2 regions of the Oceanobacillus aidingensis genome follow, and region 1 is predicted to be linked to the other one. Evidence: riboswitches for the same ligand, from Rfam matches in the RefSeq annotation. Region 1 holds a riboswitch; the other holds the start of a gene.

Region 1 (7,574 bases):
CATTTCTGTCAAGTTTATCTCATTATATGTCTAGATCAGCGAAGAAATCAATTTGCAAAACTGCCAGATTTCGCTAACTGCTCAATCCTTCACCAAAAGCCCGTACATGTTATGATAGAGCTAGAGATTCTTTTTAAAGGAGCCCAAAATATCGAATGAAAGCTTTAAAGCATTTTACGCTTTCTTGGATTGCCATTATTCTTTTTATAGGTTTGCTGTTCTGGCTTTACGAGCAGACAACCCCTTCTTATGAAAGAGTGGATGGAGAAGAAACAGTATCAGAACTTCATCCCGATGTCCAAGAAGCGGTGGATACGTTAATTGATCGTGCAGATGATATAGATATAGAGGTCGTTATTACAGATGGTCTGCGTACAGAGGAAGAGCAGGAAACACTGTACGCCAGAGGCAGAGAAAATGAAGAAGATATTGTTACCCATGCCAGAGCCGGGGAAAGCTATCATAATTATGGGCTGGCTGTCGATTATGCGATTCGTAATCATGATGGAGAGGTTATTTGGGATATCCATTATGATGGAAATAACAATGGAGAGTCTGATTGGTTTGAAGTTGCAGACATTGCAAAGGAATTAGGTTTTGAATGGGGCGGAGATTTTAATAGCTTTACAGATTACCCGCATCTGCAAATGACATTTGGTTTGAGCATTTCTGAGTTGCAGCAGGGGTACCGTCCTCCTGTTGAAGAAGAATAAGATGGTCTGATTTATTATATTCGAATATATTTCACAAAAAGAAATGCAGGCAGAAAAAAAGTTTCTGCCTGCATTTCTTTTTATCATTCTATTTTAAAACAGACGAAGTTCCTTGATTTCGCTCTTGGTTTTATCAGTTCCAATATCATATAATTTGCGGTAGAGGGCAATCAAATCTCCCTCGTAATTATCTCGTTTGGCATCGACAGGCTGTTCATCAAATGGTTTTCCTACGAATTTAACGGCATCCTTTGCATTTTTTTCTTTTCTGGCAAATAAAACTTCCACTTCTTTTACCTCTTCCGGTGTCGCATATATTTCATACTCAATTCCGTTTTCAGGTAGCGAAACCTCTCGGATTTCCTCCGTATCCACTGTTACATAGTATTTCTTTCGTGCCATCTTTGGAAACCTCCTTTATAAAAATATTACCTATTTTGGGAGGTCTAAAACTTCTCTATTGGATTAGGAAAAAATATGGCTTGGATTACCGTCTGTTTTTCACAGCAGGAGATGCCCCTTTAAAACAGACAATACAGCCCGTTTTATTCCGCAATATATTGCGAGGTTTCCTCCCCGGAAGCCTCTGTAAATGCAGAAAAAGAACGATATTCTTCACCCTTCCAAATCCAGATGCCTTCTTCTTCTGATTCTCTATAATAAATATTTTCAATCAAACGATTATCTCTGTTTTCCTGAAAGAAATTCGCAATAAAAATACGCGATGGACCGGCAGTGAATTCATTTTCCTTTATTTCATTATCATGCACATTATACTGCACCAGAAGCTGGCCGCCGTCTAAGTCTTTCGTATCGTTTTGATACAGGATATTCTTCGTAATCAGCGTATCACGAGTGCCGCCTCTCTCTTCATCATAGCCGCCAATAGCAATTCCAGTGTAATAATTATTTGAAATCAGATTATCTATAATTTGTATACCTTCCGCATATTTCCCGGCATGTTCCGAAGTAGCTTCAATACCTATATCATTCTCATATAATTCATTTTTCTTAATCAGGATATCTTTTCCGCCATCTACATAAATAGCCGCCGCACTATACTCGCCATCGTACGCCAGATTTGTAGAAGAGGAAATATGGTGGACTGTATTATTTTGGACCGTCCCATTACGGACATAATCCGCAGCGGGATTATTGGCAACACCTTCATATCCTATCAGATCGATTCCAATATTATCACTGAACTGAACGCTATTTCCATCTACCGTAAACCCGTCAATATCACCATTTAACACAATCGATTCACTGGTACCTAACTTTAAATCCTCAACGATATTATCTATGATATTTATATCTTTCATTGAATCCGTACCATATACCGCAATCCCGTGTCCGTTCCCTTCCTCATGCCACGTTTTTATTCCTTTGACAAAGTTGTCTCTCACTGTAATATGGCTGCTGGAACCGCTGATGAAAAGCCCCATTACCGTTTCATCCATTGCATCTGTCGTTACATTTTGGATAGTCAATCCTTCTATATTTATGTAATTTTTATCCTCCAGAACAACAAGTGCACGGTTTCCATCCACAGTATTCAAACTCTCGCCGTCCATAATAACTTCTTCCCCTTCAAACGCTTGAAAGGAGATTGGCTTGTGCCTCGTGCCGCTGTGCTGGACGATCAGCGGCTCCTTATACGTCCCTTCCCGAATATATACAGTAGCGCCCGCCTCCGCTTCCGAGCTGGCTTTAGCAATTGTCTGAAAGGGAGACTCCAATGTACCTTCATTTTGATCGTTTCCATCCATTGCTACATAAATTACTTGGTTTGTAGAATACAGCGAACAGACAGTAAATAAAACACCGGCAGCTGCACATGCTGCAATCATAAATAATCCCATACTCTTCATGGCTTTCTCCTAGATAACCTTATTTCTTTTCTTCTTTCTGATTCTCCTCATTGCCGTTACCGTCGCTATTCTTCTTCTCCTCTTCACCAGGAAGCGGATCTATTTTATGCTTATAGCCATACCCTTTTGATAATGTAACCAAGGATAAAATAATAACCATTGCAACCACAATGACCGAAATAGCAATTACTGCGATATAGGACCCCATAATATACCTCCATCATCTTTTCTTATATTCTATCCTATTAAACTATGCATGCCTTTTCAATTAATTTCTATTTTGCTGTAAGTTACTGCGCCTCCAATATAAGAAACCACTTACTCCCCTTTGCTTGTACCATATTGGGACTTAGTATAAACTCTAGTATGTATGTTATTAAAGTTTATCACGGAGAATCACTCGGAAATCTCTTTATGATAGAAGTTTCTTTTTTAGTAAGTTGAAATAAAAAATGCGTGCAAAGGAGCAATACAATAATGCCAGAACCTATCGTTACCTATCAAAATGTTCATAAATCCTTTGGGAATGTGGAGATATTGAAGGGGATTGATTTAGATATATATCCAGGTGAAAAAGTCGCTGTCATTGGTCCAAGCGGATCAGGGAAAACAACAATTATCCGGATGCTGATGACATTAGAGCAGCCAACATCTGGAGACATTATCGTAGACGGCCGCAATTTGTGGAAAATGGAGAAGAACGGAAAATGGATGCATGCGAATGAAAATCATCTGCGCTCTATTCGCGGTGAGATTGGAATGGTATTTCAGCATTTCAATCTATTTCCGCATATGACGATTTTAGAAAATTGTATGACAGCGCCTATGCATGTGAAAAACGAAGTAAAAAACGAAGTAAAAAAGCGCTCGATAGAAATGCTGGAGCGTGTAGGACTCGGGAGTAAACTGGATAATTATCCAAGTCAGCTTTCAGGCGGACAAAAACAGCGGGTAGCCATGGCCCGTGCCCTTGTGATGCGTCCTAAAATCATGTTATTTGATGAGGTTACCTCTGCACTTGACCCGGAGCTGGTCGGAGAGGTGCTAAATGTTATTCGTGATATTGCAGAAAATGATGATATGGCGATGGTTCTTGTCACGCATGAAATGAACTTCGCCCTGGATATAGCGGATAAGGTACTCTTTTTAGATGAAGGGGTTATCGCAGAGCAAGGTGCAGCAAGTGAGGTCATCGAGCATTCAGAGAACCCTCGTGTTCAATCCTTTTTGCAGCGTTTTAGAGGGTGAGCGAAAAATATTTAATCCTCCCCAGCCATGTTTAGCTTCGGCTGAGGTTTTTATAGATATTTTATGTTTCTGGTTAAACGGGTTCAAATGGGTTACCTATCAATATTTTAATTTTGAAGTTTCACTTATAATTTAAAGGAAAAATATTCCGTAAAGGCAATAATATAAGAGGAAAAGGCTCTTAGGGGAGCAAAGGATTTCGTATATTACGAATGTATTAAAAAAACCAGCCGGATTGACTGGTTTTTTCCTGTTATGCAAAATAAGAATTTATGAAACTTCCTCTCCTTCATCAGGAAGCTTTCAATAACTCCGACTGATGTTTTTCTTCATATTTTCGCGCCCAGCGGACAAGCAGATACGCAAATGGTGTATCAACCGCTGCAACGGTAAACTTCCAAATATATTGCGAGACAATCATTCCCAGTAAAACAGATGTCGGGACAACGCCCCAAAAAGCAATCGTAATAAATAGGACGGTATCAAAGAGCTGGCTCGTCATCGTTGATAAATTATTACGCAGCCACAGCTTTTTCCTTCCATGCCGCTGTTTTAACGTATGAAAAATGGAAACATCCAGGTGCTGGCTGACAAAATAAGAAACCAGGCTTGCTAAAATTATCCGGAAGCTCCCATTAAAAATCTCTTCAAAGGCAGCCTGTGATTGGAAATCGGCAGCCGGCGGAAGCTGAATGGAAATATAAATAAATACCATGGCAAGCACCTGTGTGAGAAAACCAGCCTGGACCGTTCTCCGAGCTGCCTTTTTTCCATAAACTTCCCCAATGACATCCGTCATCAAATAAGTAATCACATATACAATCGCTGCAGCGGGCAATACAATACTTCCCATTTCAAATAATTTAACCGACAAAATATTCGATAATAATAATAGGCCGACAAAAACGGCAGTGAAATAAATATACATTCTCCTGTTCCCTTCTCTTCAAAGGTGCAAGGATCTTAGTTTCCCTCTATCGATTATCAATCTTTTCCGGATACATATCATGCTGCATTAACCGGTTTTCTGCCATCTTTTCAAATTTTGTCCCCGCTTTTCCATAATTGCAATACGGGTCGATGGAAATACCTCCGCGGGGCGTAAACTTTCCTCTTACTTCAATATAACGCGGATCCATCAGCTCAATTAAATCGTTCATAATAATATTGACACAGTCCTCATGGAAGTCACCATGATTCCGGAAACTGAATAAATATAATTTTAAAGACTTACTCTCTACCATTTTGATATCTGGAATATAGCTGATATAAATCGTCCCAAAATCCGGCTGATTCGTTATCGGACAAAGCGTTGTAAATTCCGGACAGTTTAATTTCACAAAATAATCACGATTTGGATGCTGATTATCAAATGTTTCTAAAATCTCAGGTGTATAATCAAACGCATATTTCGTTTCTTTATTCCCCAGCAATTCAATTCCTTGAAGATCCTTCTCACTTCTTCCTGCCATACTCGTCACCTCCTTTAGATATATTACGATAACAGAAATCAGTTATTTTCTATTACCTTGCAGTTCAAAACTTCCTCACATAGAAAAAGCCGTGCTCCCAAGGAACACGGCTTGATAATCGCAAGTTGTCCTTAGTTTTTTATAGAGGGTTTAAGCTAAGAACCTCTGCCTGAAGTTTAAAATAACACTTCATATTATAAGAATAGATAAAAGGCATGTCAAATTTTCTTTTTATCCCAGCCATCCTCTATCACAGCCAGAACCTGTGCCATGAGGCTATCCTTCCACATCCTCGCCAATAATCCGCACTTCCCGCTCTAACTGCACATCAAATTTCTCTTTTACCGTCGCTTGAACAAATTGAATTAAGGAAATATATTCGGAAGCCGTTGCATTTTGTTTATTTACAATAAAACCGGCATGCTTTGTGGAGACTTCTGCTCCGCCAATTTGCTTCCCTTGAAGATTACAGTCTTGGATCAGCTTACCGGCAAAAAAACCGGGCGGGCGTTTGAACACACTGCCGCAAGACGGGTACTCGAGCGGCTGTTTGGATTCTCTTTTATATGTAAGATCATCCATCATTTCTTTAATTTCTTCTTTGTTCCCGGGCTTTAACGCGAATGTTGCTTCCAACACAATATAACCGTTGTCCGGGATGTTACTTGTGCGATAGCTGAGATCTAATTGCTCTGCTGTTAATGTCAGCAGTTCGCCGTCCTTTGTCGCAACTACCGTACTTTCCAGCGCATCTTTAATTTCTCCGCCATATGCACCTGCATTCATATATAGCGCTCCGCCGACGGAACCTGGAATACCGCAGGCAAACTCTAAACCGGCAAGCTCTTCATTTAAAGCAAAACGGGAAGCATCAATAATTCTTGCTCCGCTCTGAGAGATAACTTTATCTTCTTCTCTCCAAATAGCTGACAGCTGCTGCAGGTTCATAACGATCCCGCGGATGCCGCCATCCTTCACAATCAGATTAGAACCATTTCCAAGCATTGTAAATGGGACATTTTCCTGATTAGCAAAGCGAATAATCGCCTGCACTTCCTCGTAAGTGGACGGAGTAATGTAAAAATCCGCTTCCCCGCCTAATTTCGTATACGTATGTTCTCTAATCGGCTCATTCATCAATACATTCTCTTTTTTCGTATGTTGAATTAATTGATCATAAAGATGATGGTATTTATTCATGCTATCATTCCTTTAATTTGTCAAAATCTTTTCTCTATTTGACCTTTATATTCTCATTCTTTTCCTACTTTGTTAAAAACAGGCATTCATCTTACTCCAGTTGAGCATTTCCGCATAACTGAAGTAAGATCATTTGATAAATCAATCCTATACCATTGTAGTTGATTCACTTTAATCTTGCCACAAAAAGCTATGAATCAATTTATCAATTTGCATACTTTCGTGCAGGGCACTGTGTGTCAGCTGCGGGTCATCAATAATCGTCTCTTTGAAATTTTGTTCGGGTATCATACTCCTCAGTGCCTTCACACTTTCCGGAACAGCAACGGAATCACCTGTACTGGCAATGCTGTAAACATCCACATCCGCAGGAAACATATTCTGCTGCAGCATATTTATCGCATGCGAATCGGGTTTCAAATCTTCTGCAGCTGCATCTTGATGAATTTCAAAATATCTTTCATTATAAATACCATCAAATGGACTGCCGATGGCTACAAGTTTATTAACAGATGGATAGTCATTCCTTGCATATTCCATCGTATATTTCACAGCAAGAATACCGCCCATAGAATGTCCGACCAGGTTAACTTCCTCCACTCGATAATTTTCCTTTAGATGAAGAAGCACTGCCGCAATCCATTCTGTACTTTCCTCAAAGCTTGCACGATTATCCTCTAAAACAATCTGTACAAACATGGGCGCATATCTCCCGTTATTTAAGTTATAATCGACAATATCTCCGTTCTCTGTCACATAGTAGATAAATCCTTTATTTCCCCATTGGTACATATTTTCAAAACGGTCAAGCATATGACCAAATGAATTCTCCGTTCCTTTATAACCATGTATAAAAATCGTCGGTGCACCGGTATACTCCTCTGCTTGCGTTTCATCGTTCTGGTAAAAATAAATACCTGTTGCAATGGCGCAGATAACCAGGAGACCCAGGACAATACCTGCAATCTTCTTTCTCATTTATTTCCCTCAATTTCTGTTGTAAATCTAAGTACATCTCATGCTCTGAAGTACATAGCTATTATAACATCCTTCCTTTGCTGGAACACCAT
Region 2 (7,574 bases), on a different contig from region 1:
ATGGGGGCGGCTTCAGCTAACTTGATAAGAAAACCGCTTTTCAAGTGGATCTTCAGCTCGCCCTGCGATGCACAAATGTTTTTGATGGGGCGAGTAATCGCAGTCCCAGGACGTGCAAGTGCAGGCGTTGTGACAACGCCTGCACTAGTACGTCCTGTACGTCGGAAAGCAAAATGGTCCGCCGCAGCGGTGCTTTACACTTCATCTTTTATTCTTGGTCAAGGGTGTTTCAACCCCTGTTTCTATAGAAATGAAGTTACTTTTTAATGTGCGAAAGTTGAGTCAATAAAATATAATATTGATAATAGTAAAAGCTGTATTCACTATAACTTGAATAGACTGTCAACATATACTTCAAGTGCCTTCATCCCAAAATTTCTCGCCCGCTATGCTATAATGACTTATGTAGTAAAGAAAAAGAAGGGGATTTTTGTTTTGATTGTTTTATGTACGATGTTAGTGATTGGATTGTTGCTTGGTTTTGTCGGGGCTGGCGGTTCCGGATTTATTATTGCTATATTGACGGAAGTTTTTGGTATTCCTATCCACACAGCGCTTGGAACATCTCTGGCTGCAATGGTCTTCACATCCTTATCGGGCACACTCAGTCACCTGCGGGAAAGAAATACCATGGTAAAAATCGGGCTGGCAACTGGGCTATTTGGCGCAGTTGGAGCTTTTTTTGGTTCCAGGCTGGCAAGCTTTATCCCGGAAAGTGAATTGAAATTTTTTACTGCCGGAATGCTCATTGTATCAGCCATATTGCTGTGGATTCGTGTAACAGCAGGATTTGGCAAGTTTGCCACACAAAAATTTGCTGAGAAAAACCGTTCCTCGAAAAGCAGATTTTGGATGACAGCTGCTGGGATCGGCATCATTACCGGCTTACTATCAGGTGCATTCGGGATTGGCTCAACGCCGTTTATCCAAATCGGGTTGCTAGTATTCTTTGGTTTGTCGATTCAGCTATCTGCAGGCACGACGATGCTTGTTATTATACCAATCGCACTGGTAGGCGGTATCGGTTATTATTCTGTCGGTTTTCTCGATTTGAAATTATTTGCAGAAGTAGTTATCGGAACAATTATAGGTTCTTATATCGGCGCGAAATTCACCACTCGTCTGAATCCAATGATATTAAAAATTGCAATGGTTGCTGTGCCGTTAATCGGCGGGATTATTTTATTGATTTAGATTCCTGTCCATTCGGAGAAAAGCCAGAAAGTGAAAGAAAAGATTACCCTATCAAAAAGGCGACAGCTCTTACTGCCTTTTTAATAGGATAATAGCTTTTAATCTCCCTTACTATACGCCCCGCTTATTTCCCCATACTAATGCATGTACCTGCGGAAGAACACGAACACGATTCAGCACTGTGGATGCCACTACCTGATCAATTAACCATTCATATTTATTTAATAAATGCCGGGATAATTGCTGTGGTTCGATTTCCTCTAAATCATCATTTCCAACTTGCAGAAAAAAAGCCAGTTTTGGATAGCGCTGATGCACTTTTTCTGCATAACGAAGGTCCTCTTTATCAAAAATTACTACCTTTAAGCTGGCATGCGCTAATCGATCATTGATTTCCAATTGATGGATGATATCATCTAGCGTCTCCCAGTTTGTTTTCATCTTAGAGCTTGGCGGTTTAGGAGAAATGGTCAGATCATCAATTTTTACAAACCAGTCCTGGTAGCGGCTTCCCTGTGTTTCCAGTGCAACCTCAATAGACTTTTCCTGAAGCAAATCAATCAGATTATCAATAGCAGATAACAAAGCCGGATTCCCTCCTGAAATCGTCACATGATCAAAGCAGCTTCCTCCTACTTCTTGCAGCCGCTGCCAAATGTCTTCACTCGTCATCTGAACAATATCTTCTTTGGCGCTTCCGTCCCATGTAAATGCGGAATCGCACCAGGCACATCGGTAATCGCATCCAGCAGTTCGGACGAACATGGTTTTTCTTCCGACTACCATTCCTTCACCTTGAATTGTAGGGCCGAATATTTCTAAGACCGGTATTTTACGCATGATTCATCCACTCCCGTCTTGCTTCCGCATAGCTTGTCGGTGTTTCAAATAACCGAACAAATTCCACCTGGCATTGGTTAGGGAGTTCCTGAATTGCCGCTTCCATTTGTTCAAAAATCCAGACGACCATATTCTCAGCAGTTGTGTTCATTTTGGGCAATGTTTCATTTAAATAACGGTGATCTAAAAATGTTTCAATCTTGTTCTTCCAAATCTCTTTTATATCACCAAAATCAATTACGAAACCCACCTTATCTACAAAACCGCTGATACCGAATACAACCTGATACGTATGTCCATGCAGATTCTTACACTTCCCCTCATAACAATGAAGATGGTGCGCTGCATCGAAGGAAAACTCTTTACTTACCATCACGCGTTTTTGGTGATAGGCCAATTCTTCTCTATGAATATCTTTATCCAGCTTTTGCAGCTCTTCGACAATACGAAACCCGAACATTACTGATTCATCTCCTGTCTTCTAACTAAGTATTGGTCTAATCCACGCTGGCGTAATTGACATGCAGGACATTCTCCGCATCCTGCTCCTCTAACCCCGTTATAACAGGTCAACGTCCGTTCTCTGACATAATCAAAGGCTTGCAGTTCATCCGCTAATTCCCATGTTTCTGCCTTATCCAGCCACATTAATGGCGTATGAATCACAAAATCTTCATCCATGGATAGATTTAAGGTGACATTTAATGATTTGGTAAAGATATCCCGGCAATCCGGATATCCGCTGAAATCTGTTTCACAAACTCCCGTAATAATATGCTTGGCATCAATTTGCTTGGCTAGAATGGTTGCAAAAGAAAGGAACAGTAAATTTCTTCCCGGAACAAACGTATTCGGTATGCCGCCATCCTCTGCATTCTCTACTTCAATGTCCTCCCTGGTCAGCGCATTGGGCGCTAATTGATTCAGTAAAGACATGTCTAAAATATGATGTCTCAATCCCTGATCTCCAGCGATTTCCTTTGCCACCTCAATTTCTAAGCTGTGGCGCTGATTGTAGTCGAAGGTGACTAACTCTACATGCTCAAACTTTTCTAATGCCCAAAATAAACAGGTGGTGCTATCCTGACCACCGCTGAATACAACAACTGCTCGATTATTTTTTTCCATAAAAAAATCCCCTTTCCAATTTGAAAAAGAGAATTCTAAACACCCGAAAAATGCAAAAAACCATACCTAAGGCGCGGTATGGGTATCCTTAGTTTTTTATAGAGGGTGTTAGCTAGAACCTCTTCTACTTTGTATCGTAGATTTTATTCAATTTCTTTTACAATTGGCAGTATAACATATATTTCCTGATGATGTTATCCTGATTTCTTTTTTCAAACATGAAATTACGTTTCATCAACCAGTTTGGCTTTGCAGTGTTTGCTTTTTCTCTCTTTTTAATATTACAAAAGCTCCCTTTATTCGTTTCATTATCCACGATAAAGGGAGCATCATTACAGATTACTGCATGAAATTCTGCTTTCAGCTGCTATTGTATATTTTACTTTTTCTCACGAATCCCCATAAGCGTGTTTGCCCCTGCTGGCCAGTTTTCTTTTGCCAGTCTTGGAAATTGATTAATCCGTACATCAACAGATTCCGGAAACGGCGCAGGGCGTCCAGATGACTGATCTATCCCCATCACCATCTGTTCACTGGTTGCCACAGTATCATTTTCTTTGTTTTTCATTTCAAACCAAAGATGCACACGCTTTGCATCCCGGTTCAACACAGTGACCTTTGTAAGCAGCTCCTCGTTTTCATGCGCCTCTTTTACATATTTAATATGCGCTTCCAGCGTAAAAATGGTATAAGCACTTGCTTTTCGTCCTTCTTCATCCAGACCGATCACATCCATGAAAGCATCGAGGCTATAACTGAAAATCAATGCGTAGTATGCATCGTTCAGATGTCCGTTATAGTCTACCCACGCACGTAACACATTGCCCTTCCATACTTGTTTACTTTCTGTCATAGGAGATCAGCCTTTCTGCCGGCCAGAAGCCTTCTTCCTCTAAAAGCCCCATTAATTTAATCAAGAAACGGTCCCGGCGATGTTCAAGGTCATCGATAGAAATCTCTCCGCTTTGTTCAGCAGTCCCTGAAATCACTTTTTCACTTAATTCTTCCGTCAGTTCAGGTGCCACTAAACGGGTCCAAGGCAGCTTCAATGCAGGGCCGAATTGTTCAAGCATGTGCCGCATCCCGTCCTTACCGCCTGCTAAATGAAGCGTTAGAAATGGTCCCATCAGTGCCCAGCGAAGACCAGGGCCGTAGACAATGGCTTTATCTACCTCTTCCGTTGTCGCTACGCCATCATTGACAATATGAAGCCCTTCACGCCAAATTGCTTCCATAAGCCGGTCGCCAATGTGGCCGTCAATTTCACCTTTCATCACAAGCGGCTTCATATGCATGCTTTCATAAAGCTCCTCTGCCTTTTCCATATAACTGCGCTCTGTCTGCTTTCCTCCTGCGATTTCCACCAATGGAATTAAGTAAACGGGGTTAAATGGATGGGCAACAATGATTCGTTCTGGGTGATGCACACAATCTTCCTGCAGGACAGAAGGCATGTATCCAGAAGTACTTGAAGCGATAATCGCTGTCGGTTTAGCAGCAGCATCCACCTGCGCTAATACCTTTTTCTTCAAGGCTTCCTGCTCTGGAACATTTTCCTGTATCAAATCGGCTTCTTTTACAGCTTCCTCCAGCTCGTTGTAGAAGGTCAGATTCTCCTTTGCAGCTTCGTTGCTTATTCCGTATTCTTCTAATGTTGTCCAAATAGCATCTATCATTTTTTCTGTTTTTTCTTTTGCATCAGGAGCCGGATCAAAAGCATTGACCTTATGACCATTTGCTAAAAAGCGTGCAATCCAGCCATTGCCAATCACGCCGGTTCCTAAAACTGCCATTGTTTTTTGCGCCATATTTCACCTCTTAGGAATTAAATTTTTTAAGATTTAAATGTTCTCTTGCCTCTGCAGCCGTCATCGGCTCCAGCTTGACACTATTTAAAATGCTGACAGCTTGATCAACCAGCTGTTCATTTGTACCAAGTACACCTTTTTCTAAATATAAGTTATCTTCTAAACCGACCCGGACATTCCCGCCGAGTAAAGCAGCCTGTGCCACAATCGGCAGCTGCATACGGCCAATACCAAAGGCTGACCAATGCGCGCCATCAACCACTCTTCTTTTCATATATTCGATTGTTTCTGCATCCGCATCAGCGCCCCATGGAATACCAAGACAAAATTGATACATTGGTGTTCCTTCTACTAGTCCTTCAGAAATTAATTGGTTAGCAAGACGGATATGTCCTGTATCAAATACTTCCATTTCGGGTTTTACGCCGCTTTCTTTAATCAGCTTTGCGTGCTCCCGAAGCCAGTCTTCCGGCCCTAAATAAACTTGATTGCCAAAGTTTAAACTGCCGCAATCCAAGGTGGTGAGTTCCGGAAGCAATTCCCCGACCGGTTCATGACGCTCTTTTGGTGTCTGAATATCAGTCCCTTCTCCTCCACAAGTTGGATTTTCTAGATTTGGAACAAAGTCGCCGCCCCCGCCAGCCGTAATATTAATAATCACATCTGTATCGGATTCACGGATTCGTTCCACGGTTTCTCTAAAAAGGGCCACATCGTGACTGAGTTTCCCTGTCTTGGGATCACGAACATGGATATGTGCAATTGCAGCACCTGCTTTTGCTGATTCAATAGCAGATTCCGCAATTTCTTTTGGCGTAATTGGAACATGTCTGCTTTTCTCTGTTGTATCACCTGCACCAGTCAGTGCTGCAGTGATGATTCGTTTATTCTTCATTTTTTGCTTCCTCCTTTTTGGTTGGGGTGACAATAGGAACATGGTTAAAAATCTCGCCACTTTCAAAAAACGCAACAAGATTATTTATCCAATTATAATAGGCATTCCATTCATCCAGCTCCTGCTGTAATCTCTCCATTCGAACTTTTACTTCTTCTGAGGAATCCTCTGTCAAAAAAGTTTCTAAATGACGAATTTGTTCTCTGAGACGGCGTTCTAAACTCGTATTACGTTTTACAACCTCTGACCAGTTACTTGTAAATAAGGATATAAATGTTTGTGCATAATCGCGTTCTACATTGTAATGATCTTTGCGGCTGCCTTTCACGTATTCTTTCTCAGCGATATTAAATGAGATCATCTGTCGCATGACCTGACTCATTCTTGTTTTACTCATTCCAGTTTCTTCAGCCAGTGAATCTAATGTCATTGCCTCGCGATTCATATAGATAATGCCAAGCAGCCGTCCGACTGTCGAGGATACGCCGAACGTTTCCATGTTATCTGCGATTCGATCTGTGAGCAGTTCTTCGCAGGATTTGATTTCTTGAAGCAATTGATTATTTGAAAATGATTCCATCGTCAAGCTCCCCTTTAACTTGTATATGTGTCACTGTAACACGGATTAAATAAAATTGGAAAAATCAAGTTTGATAGTAAATGAGCGTAAAAGTAAGCAATTCTAAGATAAACTGCACTGTATACTTTGTAAAGTTTAAATTGCACAGATTTTACGGTTTAAATCGCTTTTTTCGGATTTTCATTTTTACCTGTCTGTTTATTATACTGAGTAAGTCTAAATTTTAGTTTTACGGAATAAGCAATGGAGGTGCTTGTAGTGCTTGAATTTAAAGAAGTAACTAAAAAATTCGAAGGAAATAATACTCCTTCCGTTCATAAACTGAACCTGAAAGTAGAACGAGGAGAATTTGTTGTTTTTATCGGCCCAAGCGGGTGCGGGAAAACAACTACGATGAAAATGATTAACCGGTTAATTGAACCTTCCGGGGGAGAAATTCTTGTAGACGGCGTGAATGTCCTCAAGCAGGATGCTGTCCAATTACGTCGATCCATTGGATATGTTATTCAGCAAATTGGTCTTATGCCCCATATGACTGTGGGAGAAAACATCTCTCTTGTGGGATCGCTTTTAAAATGGAATAAGGAGAAACAGAAAGAACGGGCAAAAGAACTTATTTCACTGGTTGACCTGCCAGAGGATTATTTAGATCGTTACCCACATGAGTTAAGCGGAGGACAGCAGCAGCGAATCGGGGTACTGAGAGCGTTAGCTACGAATCCCCCATTGATTTTAATGGACGAACCATTTGGGGCGCTTGATCCAATCACTCGTGACAGCTTACAAGAGGAGTTTAAAAAACTTCAAAAGGAAATGGATAAAACGATTGTTTTTGTTACCCATGATATGGATGAAGCGATAAAACTTGCTGATAAAATCGTGATTATGAATCAAGGAGAAATCGTTCAAGTCGGCACACCAGATGATATTCTTCGCCATCCGGCCAATGAGTTTGTAGAAGACTTTATCGGAAAAGACCGGTTATTAGAAAGCCGCCCGGAAGTAACACGCGTTGAACAAATTATGAATCCAAACCCGATTACGATTGAAGAAGAAAGCAGCTTAAAAGAAGCTATTCAAAAAATGCATGCCAATCGTGTCGACTCCTTGTTAGTAGTTGATGGAGCTG

The links. Region 1 has a riboswitch for preQ1 ahead of queF (preQ(1) synthase). Riboswitches for the same ligand answer to the same signal wherever they lie in the genome.
Region 2: another riboswitch for preQ1. It lies ahead of queC (7-cyano-7-deazaguanine synthase QueC); the one in region 1 lies ahead of queF (preQ(1) synthase).

What each region holds. Positions count from the first base shown of each region.
Region 1 is NZ_JBHSFT010000010.1:121,299-128,872, forward strand. Features, by position in the region: gene ACFO3P_RS07305 (M15 family metallopeptidase) at 156-713, shown strand; gene ACFO3P_RS07310 (hypothetical protein) at 807-1,115, opposite strand; gene ACFO3P_RS07315 (right-handed parallel beta-helix repeat-containing protein) at 1,259-2,584, opposite strand; gene ytzI (YtzI protein) at 2,604-2,792, opposite strand; gene ehuA (ectoine/hydroxyectoine ABC transporter ATP-binding protein EhuA) at 3,062-3,832, shown strand; gene ACFO3P_RS07330 (queuosine precursor transporter) at 4,125-4,760, opposite strand; gene queF (preQ(1) synthase) at 4,807-5,304, opposite strand; PreQ1 riboswitch class I at 5,430-5,476, opposite strand; gene murB (UDP-N-acetylmuramate dehydrogenase) at 5,581-6,504, opposite strand; gene ACFO3P_RS07345 (alpha/beta fold hydrolase) at 6,676-7,482, opposite strand.
Region 2 is NZ_JBHSFT010000043.1:39,549-47,122, forward strand. Features, by position in the region: gene ACFO3P_RS15790 (sulfite exporter TauE/SafE family protein) at 436-1,194, shown strand; gene queE (7-carboxy-7-deazaguanine synthase QueE) at 1,306-2,034, opposite strand; gene queD (6-carboxytetrahydropterin synthase QueD) at 2,027-2,494, opposite strand; gene queC (7-cyano-7-deazaguanine synthase QueC) at 2,494-3,162, opposite strand; PreQ1 riboswitch class I at 3,245-3,290, opposite strand; gene ACFO3P_RS15810 (thioesterase family protein) at 3,542-4,015, opposite strand; gene ACFO3P_RS15815 (3-hydroxyacyl-CoA dehydrogenase NAD-binding domain-containing protein) at 4,002-4,970, opposite strand; gene ACFO3P_RS15820 (beta-keto acid cleavage family enzyme) at 4,981-5,865, opposite strand; gene ACFO3P_RS15825 (GbsR/MarR family transcriptional regulator) at 5,855-6,445, opposite strand; gene ACFO3P_RS15830 (betaine/proline/choline family ABC transporter ATP-binding protein) at 6,704-7,574, shown strand, end outside.